DNA from 3 places in the Serratia sp. 2723 genome. Region 3 is predicted to be linked to each of the others. Evidence: predicted binding sites of a transcription regulator. Region 3 holds the regulator's gene; each other region holds the start of a gene.
The links. The regulator PhoB, encoded in region 3, activates phosphate uptake and scavenging genes when phosphate is short. The targets are predictions, from matches to a motif close to CTGTCATAAAACTGNCNNAT.

Region 1 (3,284 bases), on a different contig from region 3:
ACAGCTCAACCCGGCCAAGCCACCACCAATCACCACCGCATCAAATTGCATCATCCGCCTCCTGCTTAGGATCGCCCTGCGCATCCAACCCACATAGCCCTTGATATACCCAACTGGTGAATTCGCTCTCCCGCAGGGCATCGCCCCAGGCGATAGGCCGCACGCCTTTCCAGCGTTCATTGAGGAAATGGGACAGTTGGGTGATGGATTGCTGCGGCGTCACCACGTTAAACCGCGTCAACAAACCTGCGGCACGGCAGGCACACAGCTCACCCTGGCAGGTCCCCATACCAACGCGGGTACGGCGGCGCAGATCGACCAGATTGTTGACGGTCAGAGAATCCACCGCATAACGTACCTCACCGGCGGTCACCGCTTCACACTCACACACCAGGCTGTTGTCCAGCCGGTTGCCAGCAGGGACCAGGCTGGCGCGATCGCCATGACGGTACACTGCCGAACCCCGGATGCTGGCAGGCAGTGAAACCACGCTGCGCACCGTTTCTTCGGCGCTCTGACGGGAACCGGGCAACGCCACTTCCGCCGTGGTACAAAGGCTGTCAATGCCCAGCTTGGCGCAGACCAGGTCGGTGGCCCATTCGGCCATCAGCCGGTAAGTCATCAGTTTGCCGCCGGTAATGGTGATAAACCCCTCCAACCCGTCGCGCGCCGCATGGTCGAGCAGCACGATGCCACGGCTGACGTTGCGCCCAGAGGGATCGTCGTCGCTGGCAACCAGTGGCCGCACCCCCGCATAGGCACGTAGAATGCGCGTTTGCGCCAGTTTCGGGGCCAGCAGCGAACCTTCGCGGATTAATATATCCACTTCCTGTGGCGTCACCACCATGTTGTCTATCTGATCGTAATCGATATGGGTGGAGGTGGTACCAATCAGCGAGATGGTATCGCCAGGCACCAGAATGTCGGCATCTGCCGGTTTGCGGCAACGGTTAATCACCATGTTATTGATGCGATGGCCCAGGATCAGCAACGCCCCTTTAGCAGGGAACATACGGATGCGCAGATCGGCATACTCGGCAATTTGCTGGCCCCAGATCCCGGCGGCGTTGACCACCACCTGAGCATGAATATCGTACTGATGAGCGGCCTGATGATCGAAAACGCGCACGCCCGTCACGCGATCGCCAGTACGCAACAAACCTGTAACCTGATGATAGGTGAGGATTTGTGCGCCATGTTCACGCGCATCAAGCATGTTGGCCGCCGTTAAGCGGAAAGGATCGACGGTGCCATCCGGTACTCGCACCGCGCCGATCAGCGCCGGGTTAGCCGCAGGCTCCAGGCGTAATGCCAGTTCGGGGTCAATGGCTTCGGCCTCAATCCCGGCGCTGCGACAGGCGGTAATAAACTGCTGCTGAAAGGCCAACGAGTCCTGAGGCAAAGTAATAAACAGGCCGTCGGTACGTTCGATGCAGTGGTGGGCAATACGCTTGAGGATACGGTTTTCTTCAATGCATTCCCGTGCCGATTCGCCATCGGTGACCGAATAGCGTGCCCCGCTGTGCAACAACCCGTGGTTGCGGCCGGTAGCGCCAGTGGCGATGTCATGCCTTTCCAGTAAAACGCAACGCAGACCGCGCCGCGCACAGTCACGGGCAATCCCCGCGCCGGTAGCGCCGCCGCCAATGATGATCACGTCCGTTTCGGTGATTAATGAGTTGTTGCTCATCACGCCCCCTGAGCCTGTAGTTATGGGTTTATTTAGCCACAGCCAGTAGGGTCTTTGTTTGATAAGGAACAATAACGAACAGAAAACGAAAACAATATGGCCATAAAAAGCCATGAATGTGACCAACGTCACGCATTTGTGCTATTTAGTCATTCCAAAATGTTAACCGATCACTCAAAATCCGCCACAGTTTCATAAAAGTGTAACAAATGCGCCACCCATCACGGTGATACCGGGGGATTTTCTCTAGCATTGCGCTCGTTATGGAACATTTAACAACACTTCAGGTATCCGCAAGCTCATCTTCAGGACAGCCATTTCCTGTTGAGGCAATAAACAGATAAAGCCATCGGAGGCGCTCATGTTGAGTATTTTTAAGCCAGCCGCACACATTTCTCGTGTGCCAGTCGATAAGGTAGACCCGCTCTACCGTAAACTGCGCTGGCAAATTTTTATGGGGATCTTTTTCGGTTACGCCGCCTATTATCTGGTGCGTAAAAACTTCACCCTGGCGATGCCGTATCTGATCGATCAGGGCTTCAGCCGTGGTGACCTGGGCTTTGCGCTGTCGGGGATCTCCATCGCCTACGGTTTCTCCAAGTTCATCATGGGTTCGGTTTCTGACCGTTCCAACCCGCGTGTATTCCTACCCGCCGGCCTGATCCTGGCCGCTGCCGTCATGCTGTTTATGGGCTTTGTGCCTTGGGCAACCTCCAGCATCGCCGTGATGTTCGTGCTGCTGTTCCTGTGCGGCTGGTTCCAGGGCATGGGGTGGCCGCCTTGTGGCCGGACCATGGTGCATTGGTGGTCACAGAAAGAACGTGGCGGTATTGTTTCGGTATGGAACTGTGCGCACAACGTCGGTGGCGGCCTGCCTCCACTGCTGTTCCTGCTGGGTATGGCCTGGTTTAACGACTGGCATGCGGCGCTGTATATGCCTGCCTTTGGTGCGATCCTGGTGGCCCTGATCGCCTTCGCCTTGATGCGCGACACCCCGCAATCTGTTGGTCTGCCGCCGATTGAAGAATACAAAAATGACTACCCGGATGATTACACCGAAGAAGCAGAAGAAGAGCTGACGGCCAAGCAGATCTTCATGCAGTACGTGCTGCCAAACAAACTGCTGTGGTACATCGCGATCGCCAACGTGTTCGTGTATCTGCTGCGCTATGGCATCCTGGACTGGTCACCAACCTACCTGAAAGAAGTGAAACACTTCGCGCTGGATAAGTCCTCCTGGGCCTACTTCCTGTACGAATACGCCGGTATCCCTGGCACCCTGCTGTGCGGCTGGATGTCGGACAAGGTGTTTAAAGGCAACCGTGGTGCCACCGGGGTGTTCTTCATGGTTCTGGTGACCATCGCCACCATCGTTTACTGGCTGAACCCGGTAGGTAACCCTGGCATCGATATGGCCTGTATGATCACCATCGGCTTCCTGATCTATGGCCCAGTCATGCTGATCGGCCTGCACGCGCTGGAACTGGCACCGAAGAAAGCGGCAGGTACCGCCGCAGGCTTTACCGGTCTGTTCGGTTACCTGGGCGGTTCGGTCGCAGCCAGCGCCATCGTCGGCTATACCGTTGACTACTTC
Region 2 (3,284 bases), on a different contig from region 3:
GATCCATACGGATCATGCGGTTGAAGGCTCCGCTGGTATAGCCGGTGTTGTAATCTCCAATCATCGAGGCCCAGGTGACCGCACCTTCAAACTGGCCGTTCAACACGCCAAGCACGTCCTGCTCATGGCCACCGGAGAAGGTGACGCTGGAGAAGAAGTTGTTGTATTTGTTATCCGGCGTGCCGCCAAACTGTTTCTTGAACACCTGGTTTGGCACCAGGAAACCGGAGGTCGAATCCGGATCCGCAAAGCCGAAGGATTGACCTTTCAGGTCTTCCAGCTTTTTGTAAGGGCTGTCGGCTTTCACCACCACCACCGAGTGATAACCGCGTGACTGATCGGTATCATCCACCGCGATCCCCACCAGATCGACTGCCTTGGGATCCTTGATATACACCGAAGCAAATGACGAAGGTGACATGCTCAACACCAGATCGATCTTGCCCCCGAGCAGGCCCTGGATCACGCCAGAGTAGTCGGAAGAGTTACGTAATTTGGTGTCTACGTTCAGCTCTTTATCGAGAAAATCTTTCACACACTGGTTATCACCAATCTGTTGGGTGGCGTTCTGCCCGCCCAGGATCCCCAGGTTCAACTCTTTCGGCGCATCCGCTGCACCTGCATTAAATACCATCATTACGCCGGCCATCATGGTGGTCAGTGTGAATATTTTTTTCATTGCGCATGCCCTGTGTGTAAAGGTAAAGGTGACGTTCAAGTGATTAATGGATCTGATTGGCTTCTTCGCCATACAGTTGCTGCAAAATACGTTCGTTAAGCTGCGACGGGTGGCCATCGAAAATGATTTTGCCCTGGGCGATGCCAATCACCCGGGTGCAGTATTCCCTCACCAGTTCGACCGAGTGCAGGTTCACCATTACCGCGATATCGTTCTCGCTGACTTTCTGTAGCGCATCCATAATGCGGCGGGTGTTTTTCGGATCGAGCGAGGCGACCGGTTCATCGGCCAGCAGGATTTTGGGGTTTTGCATCAGCGCACGGCAGATGGCGACGCGCTGCATTTGGCCACCGGACAGGTTCTCGGCACGTTGCAGCGCATGTGGCAGCATATTCAGCCATTGCAACAGCTCGATGGCCCGCGCACGGTCAGCATCGTCGAACACTTTGAAGAAGGATTTCAGCGTTGAAGTGTGGCTGAGGCGGCCAAGCAGCACGTTGGTGATCACATCCAGGCGGGGGACCAGGCAAAAATCCTGGAAGATCATGCCGCAACGGGCGCGCCACTGGCGCATCTGGCGGGCCGAGAGCTGCGCGATATCCTGTGCAACTCCATCGTCCTCAAAATGCAGCATCTCGCCACAGCTGGAAGGTATGGTGCCGTTCAGCGTATGCAGCAGGGTAGATTTCCCAGCCCCGGAGCGACCTATCACCGCCACAAACTCCCCGGCGTGCAGATCAAAATTGATGTCGTCGAGGACGCGTTGCTGGGATTGGTAAGCCTTACCCAGCCCTTTTACCGCCAATACCTTGCGTAAAGGGATCGGTTGCTGCCCTGGATAGTCGGTCGGTGCCAGTTTTAACAGTGCCTGCGCCATATGATTTCTCTGATTTCAGTGGCTAATCTTATGGGCACCTATTAACGAATAACTGTATGACACGCAGATGATGGTTTTATGGCCGGGAAATGACGCGCAACGCCATTTCCCGTGATAGAACGGTATTGAGATTTTCCCCTCACGGCCAGCACGCTTTCTATCAGCACCGCGAGCATCAGGTTTTGCTTCTCCAACCGGAGAGGGGCCTTCAATCCAGGGCAAAAAAATTCAGACCCAGCGCGGATTTGACCTGTGCCAAAGTGCTCTGGGTGACCTGATTGGCCCGCTGGCTGCCCTCTCTCAGGATACGCATCAGCTCGCCCTTATCGGCGCTGTACTCGGCCCGCCGGGTGCGGATAGGCTCCAGCAGGGTTTGCAGGCAATCCTCCAGCAAGCGTTTAATCTTCACATCCCCCAATCCGCCCTGACGATAGTGATCCTTCAACTGTGCCACCAGCGCCACATCCTCGCAAAATGCGTCCAGATAGGTGAACACCATATTGCCTTCCACCTGGCCGGGATCGCTGACGTTCAGGTGGTTAGGGTCGGTAAACATGCTCATCACCGCCTTATGCACTTCGTCGGCACTGGCCCCCAGCATGATGGTATTACCACGTGATTTCGACATCTTGCCCTGCCCATCCAACCCCGGCAACCGACCCACACGACTCAGCAGCGGCTGGCACTCCACCAGCACCTCACGTTCGACGATGCGGTTAAAACGCCGGACAATCTCGTTGGTTTGCTCCAGCATCGGTAACTGATCTTCCCCGACCGGCACATGGGTAGCCCCAAAAGCGGTGATATCCGCCGCCTGGCTGACCGGGTAAATCAGGAATCCGGCAGGCAGGCTGCGCGAAAAATCTTTCTCGATGATTTCGCTTTTCACCGTAGGGTTACGTTCCAGACGGGCGACGGTGACCAGATTCAGGTAATACATCGTCAATTCTGCCAGCGCCGGGAGCGCCGATTGCAGGCACAGCGTGGTCTTGGCAGGATCGATTCCCACCGCCAGATAATCGGCCACCACGTTTAGCACATTGGCACTGATTTTTTGCGGATTGCTGCCGTTATCGGTCAGCCCTTGCAGATCGGCCACCATCACCGTTTGCTGGTGATGATGTTGTAGCTCAACGCGCTGGCGCAGTGACCCGACGTAATGACCCAAATGCAGTGAACCGGTGGCGCGATCGCCAGTCAGAATGGTGTAACTCATAGCCTTGCTCCTGGAAGTAAACAGACCGCCGGATCAACGCTATAAAAATGCCGCCAAAACCGGCGGCATTAAAAAAGAGGGATGAATACCCGTGCCGCCCTTAGAAAAGGCGCCACCAGCTAAAACAAGATGTGAACTGCGGGAAGATATTCATCCGGTTACGTTACACCCCGCTCAGAACCGCGTCAAGGGCGGCATCCGGCTCAGAAACTCACTTCGGCTGTAGGCACCGCGCGGATCGCCACGCCAAAACTTTCGATACTCGACAAGGTGGCATTATGATGGGTACGGATCTGTAGCCCGCTGGCGTGGGGTTTGTCGTGGCTGGTATGTGCATCAGCCGCCAGCACCACCGGGTAACCCAGGCCAGCAGCCCGGCGGGTAGTGGTATCGACGCAGTATTCCGTGGAATAGCCGCAGATCACCAGCTGTGTCACTCCCTCGGCAATCAGCAGTTTGCCCAGATTAGTGCGTAAAAAGGAGTCCGGCGTGGTTTTATCAACCCGATGATC
Region 3 (3,284 bases):
GGTTTTACCTGCTCCTGTGGGGCCGGTGATGGCAAACAGGCCGTTGCTGGCGAAGGGTTCCGCCGTGAAGTCGATTTTCCACTCGCCCTGTAGCGAGTTGAGGTTTTTCAGCCTTAGGCTCAGGATCTTCATGCTGATGGCTCCTCATACTGGTGCAAGGTTTCTACCACCTGCTGGAACATCTGCCGCATCTGCTGTTGGCGCGGCTCGGCCATCTCGGCTTCCAACGCCAACCGGCGCTCGAAGACTTCGCCGACGCTTAATTCATTCAAGGTTTCTTTATCCTGCTGGGCAATGGTCTGGCTACGTTGCTCTTTACTGCGCCGCAGCAGCACCACTTCAACCGGTAAATCTTCCGCCAACTGTTGGATGCGGCGCTGAATATCGCTGAGGTAATCCTGAGTGGTTACTTCGATATCCAACCAAACCGGGAGTTCGCCCTGATAATCGGCAAACTGCTGTAATTGAGCCTCGATTTGCTGCAAATCACCTTTTATCAGCTGCATGGGCTGGAAGGTTGGGATCTCCAGCGGCGTGATCTGTTGTAGCGCTCCGTCGGCAAAATCGACCATAAACACGCTTTTGGTCTTGCCTAACTCGTCGAAACTCAGAGGAATTGGGGAGCCGCTGTAGCGGATATGCTCAGACTTGGCGACGTTCTGCGCGCGATGGATATGCCCCAACGCAATGTAATCGGCAGGGGGGAACGCCTGGGCTGGAAAGGCGTCCAGCGTGCCGATATAGATATCCCGTACCGAATCCGAAGTGGTGACGCCCACGGTGGTTAAATGGCCTGTGGCGACGATCGGCAGTGGCAAACCCAACGCATCGCGGCGCGTACAGGCCGCCTGATACAGGTTTTGGTAATGTTCGGCGATGGCCTCTTGCAGAGCTTGCTGCTTTTGGTTGCCAGACTCACCAGCGCGGCTGGTGAGCAAATCCCGTGGGCGCAGGAACGGGATCGCGCAGAGCACCGCCCCTGGTTGGCCATCAAGCTGGTTGAGCACCACGATTTGCTGCTCAAGCTCGCTTTGCGCGTTGGCAACCACGGTGGTGTTCAGGCAGGAGAGTAGCTCACGCGATTCATTCAGCGTGGCCACGGAGTCGTGGTTGCCGCCCAGCACCACCAGTTGGCAGCCGGTACGTTGCAGCTCCACCACAAAGCGGTTGTACAGTTCGCGGGCGTAGCTTGGCGGGGAGCCGGTATCGAACAGATCGCCTGCGACGATCAGCGCATCCACCCGCTGCTGTTCCACCTGTTCGATCAGCCAGCCCAAGAAGGCCTGATGCTCGGCGGCGCGGCTTTTGGTGAAAAAGTACTGGCCCAAATGCCAGTCGGAGGTGTGGATCAGGCGCATAGGTCTTCCATCGCTAACAGGATGATAAGGGCATAAATGGGCCTTATCGTAACTCAAGCATGATGATATTTCTTTAACGCCAGAAATAATCGCTATGCTTACTGCGATCAACCGGGCTTTTTTTTCATAAAAGTGTCACAAAACTGACGCATAATGGCGACCGCAATCAACTGAGATCGCTAACACATTGGCAGGATTGACGATGGCAAGACGCATACTGGTGGTGGAAGACGAAGCGCCGATCCGTGAGATGGTGTGCTTTGTGTTGGAGCAGAATGGTTACCAACCGTTGGAAGCCGAGGATTATGACAGTGCCGTCACGCGCCTGTCTGAGCCGTTCCCTGATTTGGTGTTACTGGACTGGATGTTACCGGGAGGGTCCGGTATCCAGTTTATCAAGCATATGAAGCGCGAGGCGATGACCCGGGATATCCCGGTGATGATGCTGACCGCGCGTGGTGAAGAAGAAGATCGGGTACGTGGTCTGGAGGTTGGTGCGGATGATTACATCACCAAGCCTTTCTCCCCCAAGGAACTGGTGGCACGTATCAAGGCGGTGATGCGCCGTATTTCACCAATGGCAGTAGAAGAAGTGATTGAAATGCAGGGGCTAAGCCTGGATCCTTCCTCGCACCGGGTGATGGCTAATGAGCAGGCGCTGGAGATGGGGCCGACCGAGTTCAAACTGCTGCACTTCTTTATGACTCATCCTGAACGGGTTTATAGCCGCGAACAGTTGCTTAATCACGTCTGGGGCACTAACGTTTATGTGGAAGACCGCACCGTTGATGTGCATATCCGCCGGCTGCGTAAGGCGCTGGAGACCAGTGGTCATGACAAGATGGTTCAAACCGTTCGCGGCACCGGTTATCGGTTCTCGACGCGCTACTGATCGCACCGCGCTGGAGAGGTTACCGTGCTAGAACGTTTATCGTGGAAGAGGCTGGCGCTGGAGCTGGCCCTTTTTTGCCTGCCCGCCTTATTGCTGGGGCTTGTTTTCGGTTATCTGCCCTGGCTGCTGTTGGTTTCGGTGCTGGCCGCGCTGGCCTGGAACTTCTATAACCAACTCAAACTTTCCCACTGGCTGTGGGTGGACCGCAGTATGACGCCGCCGCCGGGCCGCTGGAGCTGGGAGCCGCTGTTCTATGGCCTGTATCAGATGCAGCAGCGTAATCGCCGTCGCCGCCGTGAGCTGGCGCTGTTGATCAAACGCTTTCGCAGCGGGGCAGAATCCTTGCCGGATGCGGTGGTGATGACCACCGTGGAGGGCAATATCTTCTGGTGTAACGGCCTGGCACAACATCTGCTGGGCTTTCGTTGGCCGGAAGATAACGGCCAACACATTCTCAACCTGCTGCGCTACCCGGAATTCAGCCATTATCTGCAACAGCAAGAATTCACCAGACCGCTGACGCTACAGCTGAATAACGAGCACTTTGTTGAATTCCGTATCATGCCCTATTCCGAAGGCCAACTGCTGATGGTGGCCCGTGATGTGACCCAGATGCGCCAACTGGAAGGGGCCAGACGCAACTTCTTCGCCAACGTCAGCCATGAGCTGCGTACGCCGCTAACGGTGTTGCAAGGCTACCTGGAGATGATGAGTGACGAAGAGCTGGATGGTTCGCTGCGTGGCAAAGCCTTGGGCACCATGCAAGAGCAGACCAAACGCATGGATGGCCTGGTGAAGCAGTTGCTTACACTCTCCAGGATCGAGGCTGCACCAAACGTGGATATGAACGAGAAGGTGGATATTCCGTTAATGCTGCGGGTATTGCAGCGTGAGGCGCAGTCGCTCAGCGCTGGTAATCACCAGATCAATTTCCGGGTGAATGAAAATCTGCAGGTGTTCGGTAACGAGGATCAACTGCGCAGCGCGGTTTCCAATCTGGTGTACAACGCCGTCAACCATACTCCGGCGGGCAC

Region 1: the regulator PhoB is predicted to act here: its motif matches at 1,880-1,899, upstream of glpT (glycerol-3-phosphate transporter).
Region 2: the regulator PhoB is predicted to act here: its motif matches at 1,622-1,641, upstream of phnC (phosphonate ABC transporter ATP-binding protein).

What each region holds. Positions count from the first base shown of each region.
Region 1 is NZ_JBNDIN010000008.1:129,573-132,856, reverse strand. It holds gene glpB (glycerol-3-phosphate dehydrogenase subunit GlpB) at 1-51, opposite strand, end outside; gene glpA (anaerobic glycerol-3-phosphate dehydrogenase subunit A) at 41-1,690, opposite strand; gene glpT (glycerol-3-phosphate transporter) at 2,052-3,284, shown strand, end outside.
Region 2 is NZ_JBNDIN010000006.1:241,905-245,188, forward strand. It holds gene phnD (phosphonate ABC transporter substrate-binding protein) at 1-679, opposite strand, end outside; gene phnC (phosphonate ABC transporter ATP-binding protein) at 723-1,556, opposite strand; gene trpS (tryptophan--tRNA ligase) at 1,765-2,772, opposite strand; gene ABIE29_RS11790 (cysteine hydrolase family protein) at 2,976-3,284, opposite strand, start outside.
Region 3 is NZ_JBNDIN010000003.1:329,769-333,052, reverse strand. It holds gene sbcC (exonuclease subunit SbcC) at 1-132, opposite strand, end outside; gene sbcD (exonuclease subunit SbcD) at 129-1,358, opposite strand; gene phoB (phosphate response regulator transcription factor PhoB) at 1,561-2,250, shown strand; gene phoR (phosphate regulon sensor histidine kinase PhoR) at 2,275-3,284, shown strand, end outside.